4 regions of the Salipiger bruguierae genome follow, and region 2 is predicted to be linked to each of the others. Evidence: riboswitches for the same ligand, from Rfam matches in the RefSeq annotation. Region 2 holds a riboswitch; each other region holds the start of a gene.

What was found. Region 2 has a riboswitch for thiamine pyrophosphate ahead of PVT71_RS20805 (FAD-dependent oxidoreductase). Riboswitches for the same ligand answer to the same signal wherever they lie in the genome.
Region 1: it holds a riboswitch for thiamine pyrophosphate, as region 2 does, so the genes downstream of both, PVT71_RS03495 (thiamine ABC transporter substrate binding subunit) here and PVT71_RS20805 (FAD-dependent oxidoreductase) in region 2, are expected to answer to the same signal.
Region 3: it holds a riboswitch for thiamine pyrophosphate, as region 2 does, so the genes downstream of both, thiD (bifunctional hydroxymethylpyrimidine kinase/phosphomethylpyrimidine kinase) here and PVT71_RS20805 (FAD-dependent oxidoreductase) in region 2, are expected to answer to the same signal.
Region 4: it holds a riboswitch for thiamine pyrophosphate, as region 2 does, so the genes downstream of both, thiC (phosphomethylpyrimidine synthase ThiC) here and PVT71_RS20805 (FAD-dependent oxidoreductase) in region 2, are expected to answer to the same signal.

Annotation. Positions count from the first base shown of each region.
Region 1 is NZ_CP123384.1:716,480-720,673, forward strand. It holds gene PVT71_RS03485 (methyl-accepting chemotaxis protein) at 1-875, shown strand, start outside; gene aroC (chorismate synthase) at 1,032-2,132, opposite strand; TPP riboswitch at 2,326-2,435, shown strand; gene PVT71_RS03495 (thiamine ABC transporter substrate binding subunit) at 2,487-3,467, shown strand; gene PVT71_RS03500 (thiamine/thiamine pyrophosphate ABC transporter permease ThiP) at 3,443-4,194, shown strand, end outside.
Region 2 is NZ_CP123385.1:1,385,123-1,389,316, reverse strand. It holds gene PVT71_RS20820 (thiamine phosphate synthase) at 1-280, opposite strand, end outside; gene PVT71_RS20815 (thiazole synthase) at 280-1,038, opposite strand; gene thiS (sulfur carrier protein ThiS) at 1,042-1,239, opposite strand; gene PVT71_RS20805 (FAD-dependent oxidoreductase) at 1,229-2,218, opposite strand; TPP riboswitch at 2,347-2,472, opposite strand; gene PVT71_RS20800 (DUF1326 domain-containing protein) at 2,680-3,285, shown strand; gene PVT71_RS20795 (DUF2182 domain-containing protein) at 3,301-4,095, shown strand; gene rsgA (ribosome small subunit-dependent GTPase A) at 4,108-4,194, opposite strand, start outside.
Region 3 is NZ_CP123384.1:263,241-267,434, forward strand. It holds gene PVT71_RS01295 (hypothetical protein) at 1-788, shown strand, start outside; gene PVT71_RS01300 (dipeptidase) at 822-1,883, shown strand; TPP riboswitch at 2,007-2,125, shown strand; gene thiD (bifunctional hydroxymethylpyrimidine kinase/phosphomethylpyrimidine kinase) at 2,160-2,990, shown strand; gene thiE (thiamine phosphate synthase) at 2,987-3,616, opposite strand; gene thiM (hydroxyethylthiazole kinase) at 3,613-4,194, opposite strand, start outside.
Region 4 is NZ_CP123384.1:267,847-272,040, forward strand. It holds gene thiC (phosphomethylpyrimidine synthase ThiC) at 1-1,609, opposite strand, end outside; TPP riboswitch at 1,736-1,854, opposite strand; gene fabD (ACP S-malonyltransferase) at 2,038-2,973, opposite strand; gene PVT71_RS01330 (ABC transporter substrate-binding protein) at 3,177-4,194, shown strand, end outside.

The DNA of each region.
Region 1 (4,194 bases), on a different replicon from region 2:
CTGACACCGTCCAGCGCAACTCCAAGGAGCTTTCCTCGATGTCCCGCGACATGTCGCGCCGCTCCGAGGTCCAGGCCGCCACGCTCGAGGAATCCGCCGCCGCGCTGGAACAGCTTTCCTCCAGCGTCCGCGCCGCCGCCGAGCGGGCCGAGGATGCCGACCGCCGCGTCGGTGAGGGGCGCCGCCGTGCCGAAGAGGGCGGCGCGGTGATGGAAAAGGCGCTGGCCGCCATGGGCTCGATCGCCGCCTCCTCCGACCAGATCACCCAGATCATCGGGGTCATCGACGACATCGCCTTCCAGACCAACCTGCTCGCGCTGAACGCCGGGGTCGAGGCCGCGCGCGCCGGGGAATCCGGCAAGGGCTTCTCCGTCGTCGCCTCCGAGGTCCGCTCGCTGGCGCAGCGCGCCTCGGAATCCGCGCGCGAGATCAAGGCGCTGGTCTCCAACAGCTCGCAGCAGGTCAAGGATGGCGGGCAACTCGTCGAGGAGACGGGCACCGCCCTGTCGGACATCGTGCGCAACGTGAGCGAGGTCTCGGACCTCGTCGCCGAGATCGCCACCGCCGCGAAGGAACAGGCGGCCGGCCTGCAGGAGATCAACGTCGGCGTCGCCGAGCTCGACAAGGTCACCCAGCAGAACGCCGCCATGGTGGGCGAGACCAGCACCGCGAGCGATCAGCTCAACAGCGAGGCGGACCGGCTCCTCTCGCAGCTCAACCGCTTCACCGGCGCCCTTGATAGTGATGCCTCCGAGGTGACCCCGCTCGCCGCGCCGATCGAGGATTTCGCCCCCGCGCCCCCCTCCGTACCGCCGACCCCGGCCGCCCCGCTGCGCGCCGCCGCCGGAGACGACATCAGCTGGGAAGAATTCTGACGCCCCGGTCCGGCGCGCCAGAACGGGCCGCCGCCGAAAGCGCCACCACAGATGCTCCGCACAGCGGCATCATGAGGCGGCATCCCTGCGAGACGCCCGCGCCCGATCGCCCGCCTCAGGTCACCGAAGCCGGACGGCAGGCGCCCGGGCCCGGCCTCAGCCGATATGCCCGCGGTTCGCGCCGATCTGGCCGCGGTGCAGCAGCAGGTGATCGAGGATCACGCAGGCCATCATCGCCTCGCCCACCGGAACCGCCCGGATGCCGACGCAGGGATCGTGGCGGCCCTTGGTGACGATCTCGGTCTCCTCGCCGGTGACGGTCAGCGTCCGCCGCGGTGTCAGGATCGACGAGGTCGGCTTCACCGCGAAACGCACCACCACGTCCTGCCCGGTGGAAATCCCGCCAAGGATGCCGCCCGCGTGGTTCGAGCTGTAGACCGGCCCATCCGGCCCCATGGTGATCTCGTCGGCGTTCTGGGTGCCGGTCAGCATCGCCGCCGCCATGCCCTCGCCGATCTCGACCGCCTTCACCGCGTTGATCGACATCATCGCCGCGGCAAGGTCGGTGTCGAGCTTGCCGTAGATCGGTGCGCCCAGCCCCGCCGGCACGCCGCGCGCCGTCACCTCGATCACCGCGCCGACGCTGTCGCCGGACTTGCGCAGCCCGTCGAGGTAGTCCGCCCAGCCCTCGGCCGTCTCGGCATCCGGGCACCAGAACGGGTTGCGCGCGATCTCGTCCCAGTCGAAGCGCGACCGGTCGATCGCCTGCGGCCCCATCTGCACCATGTAGCCGGTGATCGAGATCCCCGGCGCCAGCTCGGCCAGCGCCGCCCGCGCCAGCCCGCCCGCGGCGACCCGCGCCGCCGTCTCGCGCGCCGAGGAGCGCCCGCCCCCGCGGTAGTCGCGGATGCCGTATTTCTGGAAATAGGTGATGTCGGCGTGGCCCGGGCGGAACTTCGCCGCGATCTCGGAATAGTCCTTCGAGCGCTGGTCGGTGTTCTCGATCATCAGCTGCACCGGCGTGCCGGTGGTCTGCCCCTCGAAGACGCCCGACAGGATCCGCACCGCGTCGGGCTCGCGCCGCTGCGTGGTGTACTTGTTCTGCCCCGGTTTGCGCAGGTCGAGCCAGTGCTGCAGCGTGGCCTCGTCGATCGGCACGCCCGGCGGGCAGCCGTCCACGGTCGCGCCAAGCGCCGGCCCGTGGCTCTCTCCCCAGGTGGTCACGCGGAAGAGATGGCCGAAGGTGTTGAGGCTCATGGTCGGGTCTCCTGTGTCGTGCCGTCCGGGTGCATGCTTGCCCGGGCCCGCGCCGCGGGCCCGCCTTTCAGGCCAGTCTGTTAGGCCAGCGCGGCCAATGCCTCAAGGGAATTGTCTCGGCCCGGGCCGGCCACGCGCGCATTTCGCCCCGCGGCAATTCACCTTGCCAGAGCCCCGCCGCCCGGCTAGGTCTTGCGCCACCTCGGGGTGCCGGACGCGCAAGCGCCGGCTGAGATGCAAATCCGCGAACCCGTTGAACCTGACCCGGTTAACACCGGCGGAGGGAAGGTCACGGCCCAAGGCGCAGATGCCCCCGGCCCGTCTTGCCCTCTCGCCGCAAATTTGGAGGATGCCATGAAGGCCATCAGTTTTGCAGCGGGATGTCTCTTTGCCAGCACGGCGCTGGCGCAGGAGCCCGTCCTCACCGTCTACGCGGGCGATTACGTCGTCTCGGAATGGGGCCCCGGCCCGAAGATCGAGGAGATGTTCGAGGCGCGCTGCGGCTGCGACCTGCAGTTCAAGCCCGGCGACCTGCTGCCCCGCCTGCTGCTCGAGGGCGCGCAGACCGAGGCCGACGTGGTCTTCGGTCTCAACACCGACGTGACCAAGAAGGCGCGCGAGAGCGGGCTCTTCGCCCCGCACGGCGTCGACCTCTCGCCGCTGACCCTGCCGATCGCGTGGACCGACGACACCTTCCTGCCCTACAACTACGCCGAGACCGCCTTCATCTACGACACGACCCGCCTGGCCGAGCCGCCGCAGAGCTTCGCCGAGCTGCTCGACGCGCCGGATGACCTGAAGATCGTCATCCAGGACCCGCGCAGCTCGATCTCGGGCCTTGCGATGGCGCTCTGGGCCCAGGCGGTCTTCGGCGACAGGACCGAGGACGCCTGGCGCAAGCTGGCGCCGAAGATCCTCACCGTCACCAAGGGTTGGTCGGAAAGCTACGGGCTCTTCACCGACGGCGAGGCGGACATGGTGCTGAGCTACACCACCTCGCCCGCCTACCACATCATCGCCGAGGAGGATCACACCAAGAAGGCGCTGATCTTCCCCGAGGGGAACTACTTCATGGTCGAGCTGGCCGCCAAGGTCGCCACCACCGACCAGCCCGAGCTCGCGCAGCAGTTCATGGACTTCCTGCTGACGCCGGAGTTCCAGCAGATGATCGCCACCGGCAACTGGTCCTTCCCGGCGGCGCTGCCGCATGACCAGTGGCCCGAGGGCTTCAGGGAGCTGCAACAGCCGACCAAGGTGCTCTTCTACTCCGAGGACGAGGCCGCGGCGCTGCGCGACGAGGCCATCGAGGCATGGCGCCGCGGCCTCTCGCAGTAGGCGCCGCCCTCGTCGCGGCCGGGCTGGTGCTTGCACTGGTGCTCGGCCCGGTCGCGGCGGTGCTGGCCCGTGCCGGAGGCTGGGGCGCGCTCGGCCCCGGCGACTGGCAGGCGCTGCGCTTCACGCTCCTGCAGGCGCTGCTTTCGGCGCTCTTCTCGGTCGTGCTCGCGATCCCCGTCGCCCGCGCGCTGTCGCGGCGGCGCTTCCCGGGGCGCGGGCTGCTGATCTCGCTTCTCGGCGCGCCCTTCATCCTGCCCACCATCGTCGCCGTGCTGGGGCTGATCGCGGTCTTTGGTCAGAACGGCATGGTCAACGGCGCGCTCAAGGCGCTCGGCCTGCCCGGCTTCAGCATCTACGGGCTGCACGGCGTGGTGCTGGCGCATGTCTTCTTCAACCTGCCGCTGGCGACGCGGCTGCTGCTGCAGGGCTGGCTGGCGATCCCCGCCGAGCGCTTCCGCCTTGCCGCCTCGCTGGGGCTCTCGCCCTTCGCCATGTTGCGCACTCTGGAGTTGCCCATGCTGCTGCGCATTGCGCCGGGGGCCTTCGCGGTGATCTTCGTCATTTGCCTCTCGAGCTTTGCCGTGGCGCTGACGCTCGGCGGGGGCCCGCGCGCGACGACGGTCGAGCTGGCGATCTACCAGGCGGTGCGCTTCGATTTCGACCTCGGCCGCGCGGCGCTGCTCTCGGTGATCCAGCTCGGACTCGCGCTCTGCGCCGGGCTGGTGGC
Region 2 (4,194 bases):
CCCCGGCCCGGCGCAGCGCAGGGAAATCGGCGCTTTCCATGTCCTCCTGCCCGAGGTGGACAGTGCGGCAGCGCAGGTCGAGCGCGAGGCGCCAGTGGTCGTTGACCACGAGCTCCGCGCCATGGACGGCGCAGATGTCGCGCGCCCTTGCGATCTGGCGGCGCAATTCGGTCTCGGGCAGGTCCTTGAGCCGCAGCTGCACCAGCTTGACGCCGTGCGGGACCAGCAGTTCCAGCGCGCTGACATGGCCGACGATGAGGTAGAACGGGTCGAGTTTCATCATGCCAGCTCCGCCATGCCGAAGACCGGGGTCGAGGCCACGGCCATGTCGCGCGGGCCCATCAGCCCCGCCGTGTGTGCGAGCCGCCCCGCCGAGACCGCCTGCCCGAAGGCGCGGGCCATGGCCACCGGGTCGAGCGCGCGGGCCACGGCGGTGTTCAGCAGCACCGCGTCAAACCCCATCTCCATCGCCTCCATCGCCTGGCTTGGCGCGCCGATCCCGGCATCGATGACCAGCGGCACACCCTTGAAATGCGCCCGCATCGTCCGCAGCGCCTCGCGGTGGCGCAGCCCCTGCCCCGAGCCGATCGGCGCGCCCCAGGGCATCAGCACCTCGCAGCCCGCCTCGAGCAGCTTCTCGCCCACGATCAGGTCCTCGGTGGTATAGGGAAACACCTCGAACCCCTCGGCGCAGAGGATGCGCGCCGCCTCGACCAGCGCGAAGGGATCGGGCTGGAGCGTGTCGGCGTGGCCGATGACCTCGAGCTTGATCCAGTTGGTGCCGAAGATCTCGCGCGCCATCTGCGCCGTGGTCACCGCCTCGCGCGCGCTGTGGCAGCCGGCGGTGTTTGGCAGGATGCGGCAGCCTGTGGCCCTGAGAAGATCCCGGAACCCCGCGCCCTCCGCCCCCTCGCGGCGCAGCGAGACGGTGATCACCTCGGCCCCCGAGGCGGCGACGGCCTCACCCAGCACGGCGGGCGAGGGATATTGCGCGGTGCCCAGCATCAGCCGGGACGAAAGATCGGTGCCGTAGAACATCGCTCAGCCCCCCTGCATCGGCGACAGGACCTCGACCTTGGCGCCGTCGCGCAGCGCGGTGCGCTCGCGCAGCCCGCGTGGCACGAAGGCGCCGTCGAGCGCGGTGGCGACCGAGGCCGGATCGAAGCCGCGCTCGGCGAGCAGCGTCGCGAGCGTCGGCGCGGTTGTGGTGAGGCTTTCGCCGTTGAGATCAATGCGCATGATGCGCCTCCTTGGTGGGGTCTGCGGCAAGGCGCGCGGCCTGCTCCTCGGCCAGCACCGGGGCCATGAGAAAGCCGTGGCGATACATGCCGTTGAGGTGGATGCGGTCGCCGGTCTCGCGGATCGCGGGGATGTTGTCGGGAAAGGCGGGGCGCAGCCCGGCGCCGGTGGCGAGGATCTCGGCCTCGGCAAAGCCGGGGTGCACGGTGTAGGCGGCCGAGAGCAGCTCCATTGCGGCACGGGCGGTGATCCCGCCGGGGCGCGCGCTCTCGACCATGGTGGCGCCGAGCATGTAGCGCCCCTGCCCGCGCGGGACGATGTAGCAGGGAAAGCGCGGGTGCAGCAGGCGGAGGGTGCGGGTGAGCTTGACCCCGGGCGCGTGCAGCTCGAGCATCTCTCCGCGCACCGCGCGCAGGTCCGGAAGGTGGTCGCGGGCGCCGAGGCCCCGGCAGTCGACGATCCGCCCCGAAGCCGGGCCACCATGGATCGGCACGCCTCGGGCCTCGAGCGCCGCGCGCAGCTCGTCCATGGCGAGGCGCGGGTCGATGTGCGCCTCTTCCGCAAAGAAGAGGCCGGTGGCGAAACGCCCCGCGAGCTCGGGCTCGAGCGCGGCGGGATCGGTGCGGACGTGGCCCTGTGTCGCGCGGGCGAAGTGCTCGAGCTCGGCCCGGTCGCGTGGCGGGGCGATGACCAGCGTGCCGGTGGCCGAGTAGCTGCGCGTCCGCGCCCGCCACCAGCCAAGCGCGGCCTGTCCCCGGCGGGTGATCTCGGGCGGCGCGCTCTCGCCCTCGCAGAACGGGGCGAGCATCCCGCCCGCCAGCAGCGATGCAGGCGGTGGCGCATCCTCGGGCGCGATGAGCTCGACGTCAAAGCCGCGCCCGGCCAGCGCCGTGGCGGCGCAGAGCCCCGCGACCCCGGCCCCCAGCACCGAGATCCGACCGCCATGGCGGTGTCGCAGGATGTGTGAATTCGTCTCCACTCGGCCTCCCTTCCATCGGGACCCGGAGGACGCGCGGGAAGGCAGACGGGGCCGCCCGGGCCCGGGCGCGCGGAGGCGCAAAGGGGCCGAGTGGCCCGAAAGGACCACCCCAGCCGCGATGCATGGAGAAGATTGCCCTTCGGTCTTCCTACGCCAGCGTCAACTGGGTCAGGTTCAAAGGGTCGCATCACCGGCGCGGCACGCGCGCCTGTCAGCCTCTCAGTCCCCGTGGCGGGACTCCCCTGACGTGGCGCGAGCATAGGCGATGCCGGGGCACGGTCAATCGCCCATTTCCCGCGCGCCCGCCGCCGAGCGGAGCCGGACGGTACAAATCCGCCGCGTTTCGTGGTAGACTGCGCGCAGGCAAGGATCCCCGGGCATCATTGCGTCGCGCCTGTCGCGACCTTTGCAGCTTCGTCCTGCCGCTGCCTCTGGGGGCAGCACATATAGGGGGAATTTTCATGGGATATTCGATCGAAGGCGACCTTCTCGAGGTCTGCAACTGCAATGTTCTCTGCCCTTGCTGGATCGGGGAGGATCCGGACAACGGCTATTGCGACGCGACGCTTGCCTATCGCATCAACTCGGGCGAGGTCGACGGGGTGGACATGAGCGGCGTGATCGTCGCCGGTGTCGGCAAGATCCCCGGCAACGTGCTCGCCGGGAACTGGAAGCGCCAGCTCTACATCGACAGCAAGGCCAGCAACGAGCAGAGCGCGGCGGCCATCGACCTGCTGCAGGGACGCAGGGGCGGACCGCTGGCCGATCTGGCGCAGCTCATCGGCGAGGATCTGGAACCCAAGCGCGCCGACATCACCTTCACCCTCAACGAGGGCAAGGGCATGCTGAAGATCGACGGCGTGCTCGAGGCCGAGATGGAGCCCTACCGCGGCCCCACCGGCGAGGTCACCACGCTGAACGAGAGCATCTTCACCACCATCCCCGGCGCGCCCGCCTACGTCTCCAAGGCCGAGTATTTCCGCGTGAACGATCCCGGCGTCGGCATCGAGCTCGACATCGAGAAAACCAACGCGATCCAGGGCATGTTCCGCTTCGAATCCGCCTGACACCGGGGCCGGGCGATGCGCAGCCGCTATCACCGCCGGGCCTTCTACGGGCTCGGCCTGTCGCTTGCGGGCCTGGCCTGGCTGCTGCTGTGGCTCTGGTCGCAGGGCCCCTACGGCCGCTACCTCGACCACGGCGACTGGATGCACATCGGCCTCGCCGGGTCGATCTGCGGAGCGCTCCCCTTCGGCGAGGCGCTGGTCCCGGCGGCGCTCTACGTGTCGGGCTGGGTGCTGATGCTCGCGGCGATGATGCTGCCGACCACGCTGCCGATCCTCGACCTCTACGCGCGGCTGGTGCAGAGACGGCCCGACCGGCTGATGCTGGTCGGGCTGGTGATCGTCGGCTACCTCGCGGCCTGGCTGGTCTTCGGCCTCGCGGCGCATCTCGCCGATCTCGGGCTGGAGCGGCTCGCGCAGCGCAGCAACTGGCTCATCTTCAACGGCTGGGCGCTCGGCGCGGGGGTGATCGCGGTGGCTGGGCTATTCCAGTTCTCGGACCTCAAGCGCCGCTGCCTCGAGCGCTGCCGCATGCCGATGAGCTTCGTCATCGAGCACTGGCAGGGCCGCCGTGACCGGCGGAATGCCGCACGGCTGGGCTGGCGGCACGGGCTCTTCTGCGTCGGCTGCTGCTGGGCGCTGATGCTGCTGATGTTCGTGGTCGGGACCGGCAACCTCGGCTGGATGCTGCTGCTGGGCGGGGTGATGGCGGTCGAGAAGAACTTCGCCTGGGGCCGCCGGATCAGCACCCCGCTCGGCCTGCTGCTGCTCGGCTGGAGCGGCGCGCTGGTGCTGGCGCACCTGCTGCTCTGACGCGGCCCCGGCTCAGCGCCGGGTGCGTTTCTTGTCCTTCATCACCTTGCGGACCATCTTGCCGAAGGCGCGGTCCTTGACCCGCCGCTCGGACAGGCT
Region 3 (4,194 bases), on a different replicon from region 2:
GCACGAGCTGGGGCTCGGTGGTGCTGCCCGCGCTCGGCACCTCGGCGCTGATCACCCTCACGGGCTGGGCGCTCGACACGATCTTCAAGCCCCGGCTCTCGCAGCCGGTCGCGCCGCGCGCCGCGCCCGACGGGAGCTGGGCGCTGATGGCGCCGCTGCTGGTGCTGCTCGGCCTGCTCGGGGTCAGCGTGCTGGTGCTGCAATCGCTCACCGGGCTCCGGATCATCGCCATCGTGCTGCTGATCGTGCCGCTCATGGCCACGGTCTGGGTGCTGATGCAGGCCCGGGACGGCGGCGCGCCGCTGCGCGAGCGGGCGGCGGGCTTCGCCTTCCGCGAACTGCCCTCCTACCGCGGCGAGGTCACGCTGCTGATGATGGCGGGCTTCATCGGCACGGTCGGCGCGCCGCTGCTGGCGCCGCTGGTCAAGGCCTCGGGCTTCCACCCCGAGGACCTGCCCCCCGCGCTGGTGCTGGTCGGGCTCGTCTGGATCATCCCGCTGCTGGGACAGCTCGGCATGAACCCGATCCTCGCGGTGACGCTGATCGCGCCGCTGGTGCCCCCGGCCGAGCTGCTCGGCGTCACGCCCGAGGTCGTCGTGGTCGCGATCACCGCCGGCTGGGCGCTCGGCGGCATCAGCTCGCCCTTCACCGCCACCACGCTGCTGATCGGCAGCTTCGGCAATGTCAGCGCGCGCCACGTCGGCCTGCGCTGGAACGGCAGCTACATGCTCGCCCTGCTGCTCCTGCTTCCGGCCTGGGTCCTCGTCCTCGGCCAGCTGCTCACCTGATCCCCCGCCCCCGGCTTCCTGGAAAGACCGCTCATGACTCACGCCTCCACCCCGCCCATCTTCGACGGCCACAACGATCTCCTGCTGCGCCTGCTGGGCGGCGCCGTCACCGCAAGCGGCGTGACGAACGGGCTCTCGAGCGGCCACATCGACCTGCCGCGCGCGCAGGCCGGCGGCTTCGGCGGCGGCTTCTTCGCCATCTTCGTGCCGAGCCCGGCGAAGGCCGGCGTCGACATGGACCACGCGATGAGCCAGCCGCAGTACGATCTGCCGCTGCCCGCGATGATCCCCCAGCCCGAGGCGCTCGAGACCACCTGGCGCGGGGTCGAGGCCTTCGAGGCGCTGGCCGCCGCCGGGGCGATCACCCCCTGCACCACCGCGGCCGAGATCGAGGCCGCGCTCGGTGGGCCGAAGATGACCGCCGTGCTGCACCTCGAGGGTGCCGAGGCGATCGGCCCGGATCTCGCGGAACTCCACGCGCTCCACGCCCGCGGGTTGCGCTCGCTCGGCCCGGTCTGGTCGCGCCCGACGATCTTCGGCAACGGCGTGCCCTTCCGCTACCCCGCCACCCCCGACATCGGCGACGGGCTCACCGAGGCCGGCAAGCGGCTGGTCAGGGAATGCAACGCGCTCAAGGTGATGATTGACCTCTCGCACCTCAACGAGAAGGGCATGAACGACGTCGCCGCGCTTTCCGACGCGCCGCTGGTCGCCACCCATTCCAACGCCCACGCGGTCACCACCCATGCCCGCAACCTCACCGACCGGCAGCTGGCGATGATCGCCGAGAGCGACGGCATGGTCGGCATCAACTTCGCCACCGCCTTCCTGCGCGAGGACGGGCGGATGGGCAGCGACTGCGGCCTCGACGTGGTGCTGCGCCACCTCGACTACCTGATCGGCAAGCTCGGCGAGGACCGCGTCGGCTTCGGCTCGGATTTCGACGGCGCGACGATCCCCGAGGGCATCACCGACGTCGCCGGCCTGCCGACCCTGCGCGCCGCGCTGACCGCGCATGGCGTCGATGCCGCGCTGATGGAAAAGCTCTGCTTCGGCAACTGGCTGCGGGTGCTGCGGAAGACCTGGGGCGCCTGAGCCGCCCTTCATCTTTCCGAAAATACTCCGGGGGAACGGCGCGCAGCGCCGTGGGGGCAGCGCCCCCACCCCTTCCGGAGCCGCCTCTCCCCCCTTTCCCTCGCCCGCCCATCTGATAGTCTCGCCCGCACCTAGGGGGGTCCCGGCAAGGGGCTGAGATACTGCTGGCAGCGATGCGGCGCAGTGACCCTTCGAACCTGATCCGGGTCATGCCGGCGAAGGGACAGGTGGAGCTGACCGCATGCCCTCGCCGGCCTCAGTTTGGAGGCCGAGCCTATGCCAACCCCCTCATCCGCGCCCCGCGCGCGGATTCCCAACCTTCTCACCATCGCCGGCACCGATCCCTCGGGCGGCGCCGGAATACAGGCCGATCTCAAGGCCTTCTCGGCGAACCGCGCCTACGGGATGAGCGTGATCACCGCCGTGGTGGCGCAGAACACCCGCGGCGTGCGGGCATTCGAGGCGCTGGCGCCCGCCTTCGTCGCGGCGCAGATCGACGCGGTCTTCGACGACGTGCGCGTCGACGCGGTGAAGATCGGCATGGTCGCCAACGCCGGCATCATCCGCGCCGTGGCCGAGCGACTGCGGGCGCATGGCGCGCGGAACGTGGTCTTCGATCCGGTGATGGTGGCCAAGAGCGGCGACGCGCTGCTCGACCCCGAGGCGGTGGCGGCGCTGCGCGAGGAGCTGGTGCCGCTCGCCACGATCATCACCCCAAACCTGCCCGAGGCCGCCGTGCTGCTGGCGCGCGGCGACGACTGGACCGCCGAAGAGATGGCCGCGCAGCTTCCCGCGCTGGCCGCGATGGGGCCGGAGGCCGTGCTGCTGAAGGGCGGACACCTCTCCGGCAGCGCCGAGAGCACGGACCTTCTCTGGTGGCAGGGCGAGACGCACAGTTACTCCGCCCCGCGCATCGCCACGAAGAACGACCACGGCACCGGCTGCACGCTTTCGGCCGCCATCGCCGCGCTGCTGCCACGCATGGAGCTGCCCGAGGCGGTCGGCGCGGCGAAGCGCTACCTGCAAGGCGCGCTCGCCGCCTCGGACCAGCTGGAGGTGGGCGGCGGCCACGGGCCGCTGCACCATTTCCACGAGATGTGGGGCTAGGCTTCGGCCCAGGCGCGGGCGATCTCCCGCGCCGCCGCCTCGGGGTCGGGCCGGCCGCAGATCGCCGAGACCACCGCGAGGCCCTGCGCCCCCGCCGCCTTCGCTTCGGCCGCGTGATGCGCCTTCAGCCCGCCGATCGCCACGGCGGGCACCGGGCTCGCCGCCACCTGCGCGGCGAGCCCCGCCCAGCCCACGGGCTGCTTGTGGTCGGGCTTGGTCGGTGTGGCAAAGACCGGCCCCGCGCCGACGTAATCCACCAGCGCGGGATCGACCGCCCGCGCGAGGTCGGGGCTTTCCACCGAGAGCCCCAGCAGCATCTCCGGGCCAATCTTCGCCCGCGCCTCGGCGGGCGACATGTCGCCCTGCCCGACGTGCAGCCCGTCCGCGCCGATCTCCAGCGCCGCCCGCACGTCGTCGTTGACGATCAGCAGCGCGCCCGACCCCGCCAGCGCCGCCTTCAGCGCCCGGCCGGTCTCGATCATCCGCGCCGTGCCGCCATCCTTGTCGCGCAGCTGCACCATCGTGGCGCCGCCGCGCACGGCGAGCCGCGCCGTCCGGGCCATGCCGATTCCGGCGCAGAGGCCGGGATCGAGCACGAGGTAGACGGAAAGGTCAAAGCGCCTCATGCCGCGCCTGCCGGCACGCGGATGTCGGCCTCGGTATCCAGCGCCTCGGGCGTCAGCGCGTGCAGCGCGTCGAGGAAGCGCGGCCCGAAGCTGCCCGGCCCCGCCGCCCCCTCATGCGCGCGGCTCCCGGCGACGGCGTAATGCGAGAGCGCCGCGACCGTGGCCTCGAAGGGATCGCCGCCCAGCCCCGCGTAGGCACCGCAGAGCCCGGTGAGCGAGCACCCCAGAGCGGTGTTGAGCGGCATCAGGAGCGAGCCGCCGCCGATCCGCACCGCCCGCTCCCCGTCGGTGACGAAATCCACTTCGCCGGTCACCGCGACCACGCCGCCGGTCCGGAGCGCCAGCGCGCGGGCTCCGGCCTCGGCGGCCTCCACCCCGTCGCGCCCGTCGACGCCCTGTCCCCGGCTGGCCTCTCCGGCGAGCGCGAGGATCTCCGACGCATTGCCGCGCAGCACCGTCGGCCCGAGCGCCAGCAGCTCCGCCGAGACCCGCCGCCTGAGCCCGGTCGCCTGGCAGGCCACCGGGTCGAGCACCCAGGGTTTGCCCGCCGCCTGCGCCCCGGCGATGGCCGCCTTCAT
Region 4 (4,194 bases), on a different replicon from region 2:
ACCGCGCCGTGTCGGGATCGAGCGAGAGGTTGAACTGGTCCTCCCAGCGGAACTCGAACCGCGCGCGCGACAGCGCGTCGTCGCGGACCTGCGCCGCCGGGTGGCCCTTGGCAAGGTCGGCGGCATGGGCGGCGATCTTGTAGGTGATCACCCCCACCTTCACGTCGTCGCGGTCCGGAAGGCCAAGGTGCTCCTTCGGCGTCACGTAGCAAAGCATCGCCGTGCCGAACCAGCCGATCATCGCCGCGCCGATGCCGGAGGTGATGTGATCGTAGCCGGGCGCGATGTCGGTGGTAAGCGGCCCGAGGGTATAGAACGGCGCCTCGCCGCAGGTCTCGAGCTGCTTGTCCATGTTGGCCTTGATCTTGTGCATGGCGACGTGGCCCGGCCCCTCGATCATCACCTGGCAGTCGTGCTTCCATGCGATCTGCGTGAGCTCGCCCAGCGTTTCCAGCTCGGCGAACTGCGCCTCGTCGTTGGCATCGGCGATGGAGCCCGGCCGCAAACCGTCGCCGAGCGAGAAGGAGACATCATAGGCCCGCGCGATCTCGCAGATCTCCTCGAAGTGCTCGTAGAGGAAGCTCTCGCGGTGGTGGTGCAGGCACCACTTGGCCATGATCGAGCCGCCCCGGCTGACGATGCCGGTCACCCGGTTCACCGTCATCGGGATCATGTGCAGCCGCACGCCCGCGTGGATGGTGAAATAGTCCACCCCCTGCTCGGCCTGCTCGATCAGCGTGTCGCGGAACACCTCCCAGCTGAGATCCTCGGCGATGCCGCCGACTTTCTCGAGCGCCTGGTAGAGCGGCACGGTGCCGATCGGCACCGGCGAGTTGCGCAGGATCCAGTCGCGGATGTTGTGGATGTTCCGCCCTGTCGAGAGGTCCATGACCGTGTCCGCGCCCCAGCGCGTCGCCCAGACCATCTTCTCGACCTCCTCGGCCATCGAGGAGGTCACCGCCGAGTTGCCGATGTTGGCGTTGATCTTCACCAGGAAGTTGCGGCCGATGATCATCGGCTCGAGCTCGGGGTGGTTGATGTTGGCAGGGATGATCGCGCGGCCTCGGGCAATTTCGTCGCGCACGAACTCGGGCGTCACGAAATCGGGGATCGCGGCGCCCCAGTCCTGCCCGTCGCGCACGAGCGCGGCCTTTGCGGCCTTGCGCCCGAGGTTCTCGCGGATCGCGACGAATTCCATCTCGGGCGTGACGATCCCGGCGCGGGCATAGGCCAGCTGGGTGACCGCCCGGCCGCCCGTGCCCTTGCGGGGCGCGTGGCGGACCGGGAACTCGGGCACCAGCCGCGCGCCCTCGGCAAAGCCGTTGTCCTCGGGCGTCACGTGGCGACCGGCGTAGCTCTCGGTGTCGGCGCGGGCGGCGATCCAGCCCTCGCGCAGCCGCGGCAGCCCGCGGTCGAGGACGATGTCGGCGGCGGGATCGGTGTAAGGGCCGGAGCTGTCGTAGACGGTCACCGGCGGCTCGCCGGCCGAGGGGTGCAGGTCGATCTCGCGCATCGGCACGCGGATCTGCGGATGCAGCGAACCCTCGTGCCAGACGCGGCGCGAGGCGGGCAGCGGCCCGCAGGTGACGGTTGGGGTCAGGTCTTTCATCGGTCGGAGCCTCCAAGCTCGAAGCGGTGGAGACCCAGTTCCGTGCGTGAATGGAGAGACGCCGCTGCATGGGGACGGGGGACTCCCCCCGTGGTCCTTTCCGCAGAACAGGGGCGCAGAGCCCCCGGCAACGCCTGTGCACCATCCCTACGCCAGTATGAACTGGATCAGGTTCGTCGGGTCACTGCGCTGCGCGGACGCCAGCAGTATCTCAGCCCCTTGTCGGGACCCCCCGGGTGTAGTGGCGCCACCCTGCGGCGAGTCGGGCGGGGCGTCAAGGTGGTGCCTCGGGCCAATGGGCGGGGCTAGCGGAGGGGTGGACTCGAGTATTTGGAGAAAGATGAAAGGGCGGATGCGGCGCCCGGAATGCGGAAAGGGCGGCGCCGCGTGGCACCGCCCTTTGCGTTTTCAGGCGACTGGCTAAGCGCTCAGACGGCTTCGAGCGCCGCCTTCACGTCCTCGGGCGCGCCGACGTTGCGCAGCGCGGCGCTGCGCTCGATGCGCTTGACCATGCCCGAGAGCGCCTTGCCCGCGCCGATCTCCCAGAACTCGGTGACGCCCTGCGCCACCATGTATTCCACCGACTCGCGCCAGCGCACCGAGCCGGTGACCTGCTCGACCAGCAGCGCGCGGATGCGGGCGGGGTCGGTGACAGCCTCGGCGACGACGTTGGCGACGAGCGGCACGCTCGGGGCCTTGATCTCGACCTGCTCGAGCGCCTCGGCCATGACCTCGGCGGCGGGGGCCATCAGCGCGCAGTGGAAGGGCGCGCTCACCGGCAGCAGCAGCGCGCGCTTGGCGCCCTTGTCCTTGGCGATGTCGAGCGCCCGCTCGACCGCGGCCTTGCTGCCCGAGATCACCACCTGCGACGGGTCGTTGTCGTTCGCCGCGGCGCAGACCTCGCCCTGCGCGGCCTCCTCGGCCACGGCGCGGGCACCGGCGAGATCGAGGCCGAGCAGCGCGGCCATGGCGCCTTCGCCCACCGGCACGGCGGCCTGCATCGCCTTGCCGCGGGTGCGCAGTAGCTTGGCGGCATCGCCGACGCTGAGCGCGCCGGCGGCGGTCAGCGCCGAGTATTCGCCGAGCGAATGGCCGGCGACGAAGCTCGCCGCGCCGATCTCGATGCCCTCGGACTCGAGCGCGCGCATGGCGGCGAGCGAGGTCGCCATCAGCGCCGGCTGGGCGTTCTCGGTCAGGGTGAGCGTCTCGATGTCGCCCTCCCAGATCAGCGCCGAGAGGCTTTCGCCCAGCGCCGCGTCCACCTCGTCGAACACGGCTTTCGCCGCCGGGTAGGCCTCGGCCAGCGCCTTGCCCATGCCGATGGTCTGCGCCCCCTGACCGGGGAAGATGAAGGCTCGCGTCATGATCGTCTCTCCTAAGGCTCACGCGGTCGCGTTTTGGCGCGCTTTGGCGCGCAGTCCTAGCGCCAAGCGCCCCTTCGCGCAACGCCCGGCTCCGGTGCGCCCCGGACGATGGCGCTAGGCCACCTTTGTCAGCGCGCTATTTCCCACGTAAGAGGGGCGCGTCGGGCCCGCCCGCCCCCGCAGAACGAGGAGACGCGACCAAGATGACCCTGATGCGACGCACCCTGCTGGCGCTTGCCGCCGCCGCTGCCCTGACCCCCGCCGCCCTGCGCGCGAAGGACGCCGGCGGCGCGCCGATCAAGATCGGCGAGATCAACCACTTCAAGCGCCTCGCCGCCTTTGCCGAGCCCTATCGCAAGGGCATCGAGCTGGCTGTCTCCGAGATCAACGCGCAGGGCGGCGTGCTCGGCCGGCCGCTGGAATTCGTCTTCCGCGACGACCAGGGCGATCCGGCCGAGGCGGTGCGCATCGCCGAGGAGCTGATGACCCGCGACGGCGCGGTGATGCTGACCGGCTCGATCCTCAGCAACGTCGGGCTGGCGATCAGTTCCTTCGCCGCCGAGAAGCACTACGTCTACCTCGCCTCCGAGCCGCTGGCCGACACGCTGGTCTGGGGCTCGGGCAATCCCTACACCTTCCGCCTGCGCACCTCGACCTGGGTGCAGGCCGCGCTGCTGGCCGAGAAGGCCGCCGCCACGGATGCGGTGAGATACGCCACGATCGCGCCGAACTACGCCTATGGCACCGAGGCGGTCGAGGCCTTCAAGGCCAACCTCACGCGGCTGAAACCCGAGGTCGAGTTCGTCGCCGAGCAATGGCCGCCGCTCTTCAAGATCGACGCCGGCGCCGAGGTGCAGGCGCTGGAGCGCGCCAAGCCCGACGCGATCTACAACGTCACCTTCGGCACCGACCTTGCCAAGCTCGTGCGCGAGGGCACCGACCGCGGCCTCTTCGACGGGCGCGACGTCTACGGCCTGCTGACCGGCGAGCCGGAATATCTCGAGCCGCTCGGCGACGAAGCTCCCGAGGGCTGGTTCGTCACCGGCTTCCCTTGGTATGGCTTCGCCGAGGGCACCCCGGGCAGGACCTTCGTCGACGCCTACGAGGCCGCGACCAGCGAGACCCCGAAGAACGGCAGCCTCGTCGGCTACCTGACCGCGCTCTCGGTCGCCGCCGCGCTGGAGCGCGCGGGCTCGACCGAGACCGAGGCGATCCGCCAGG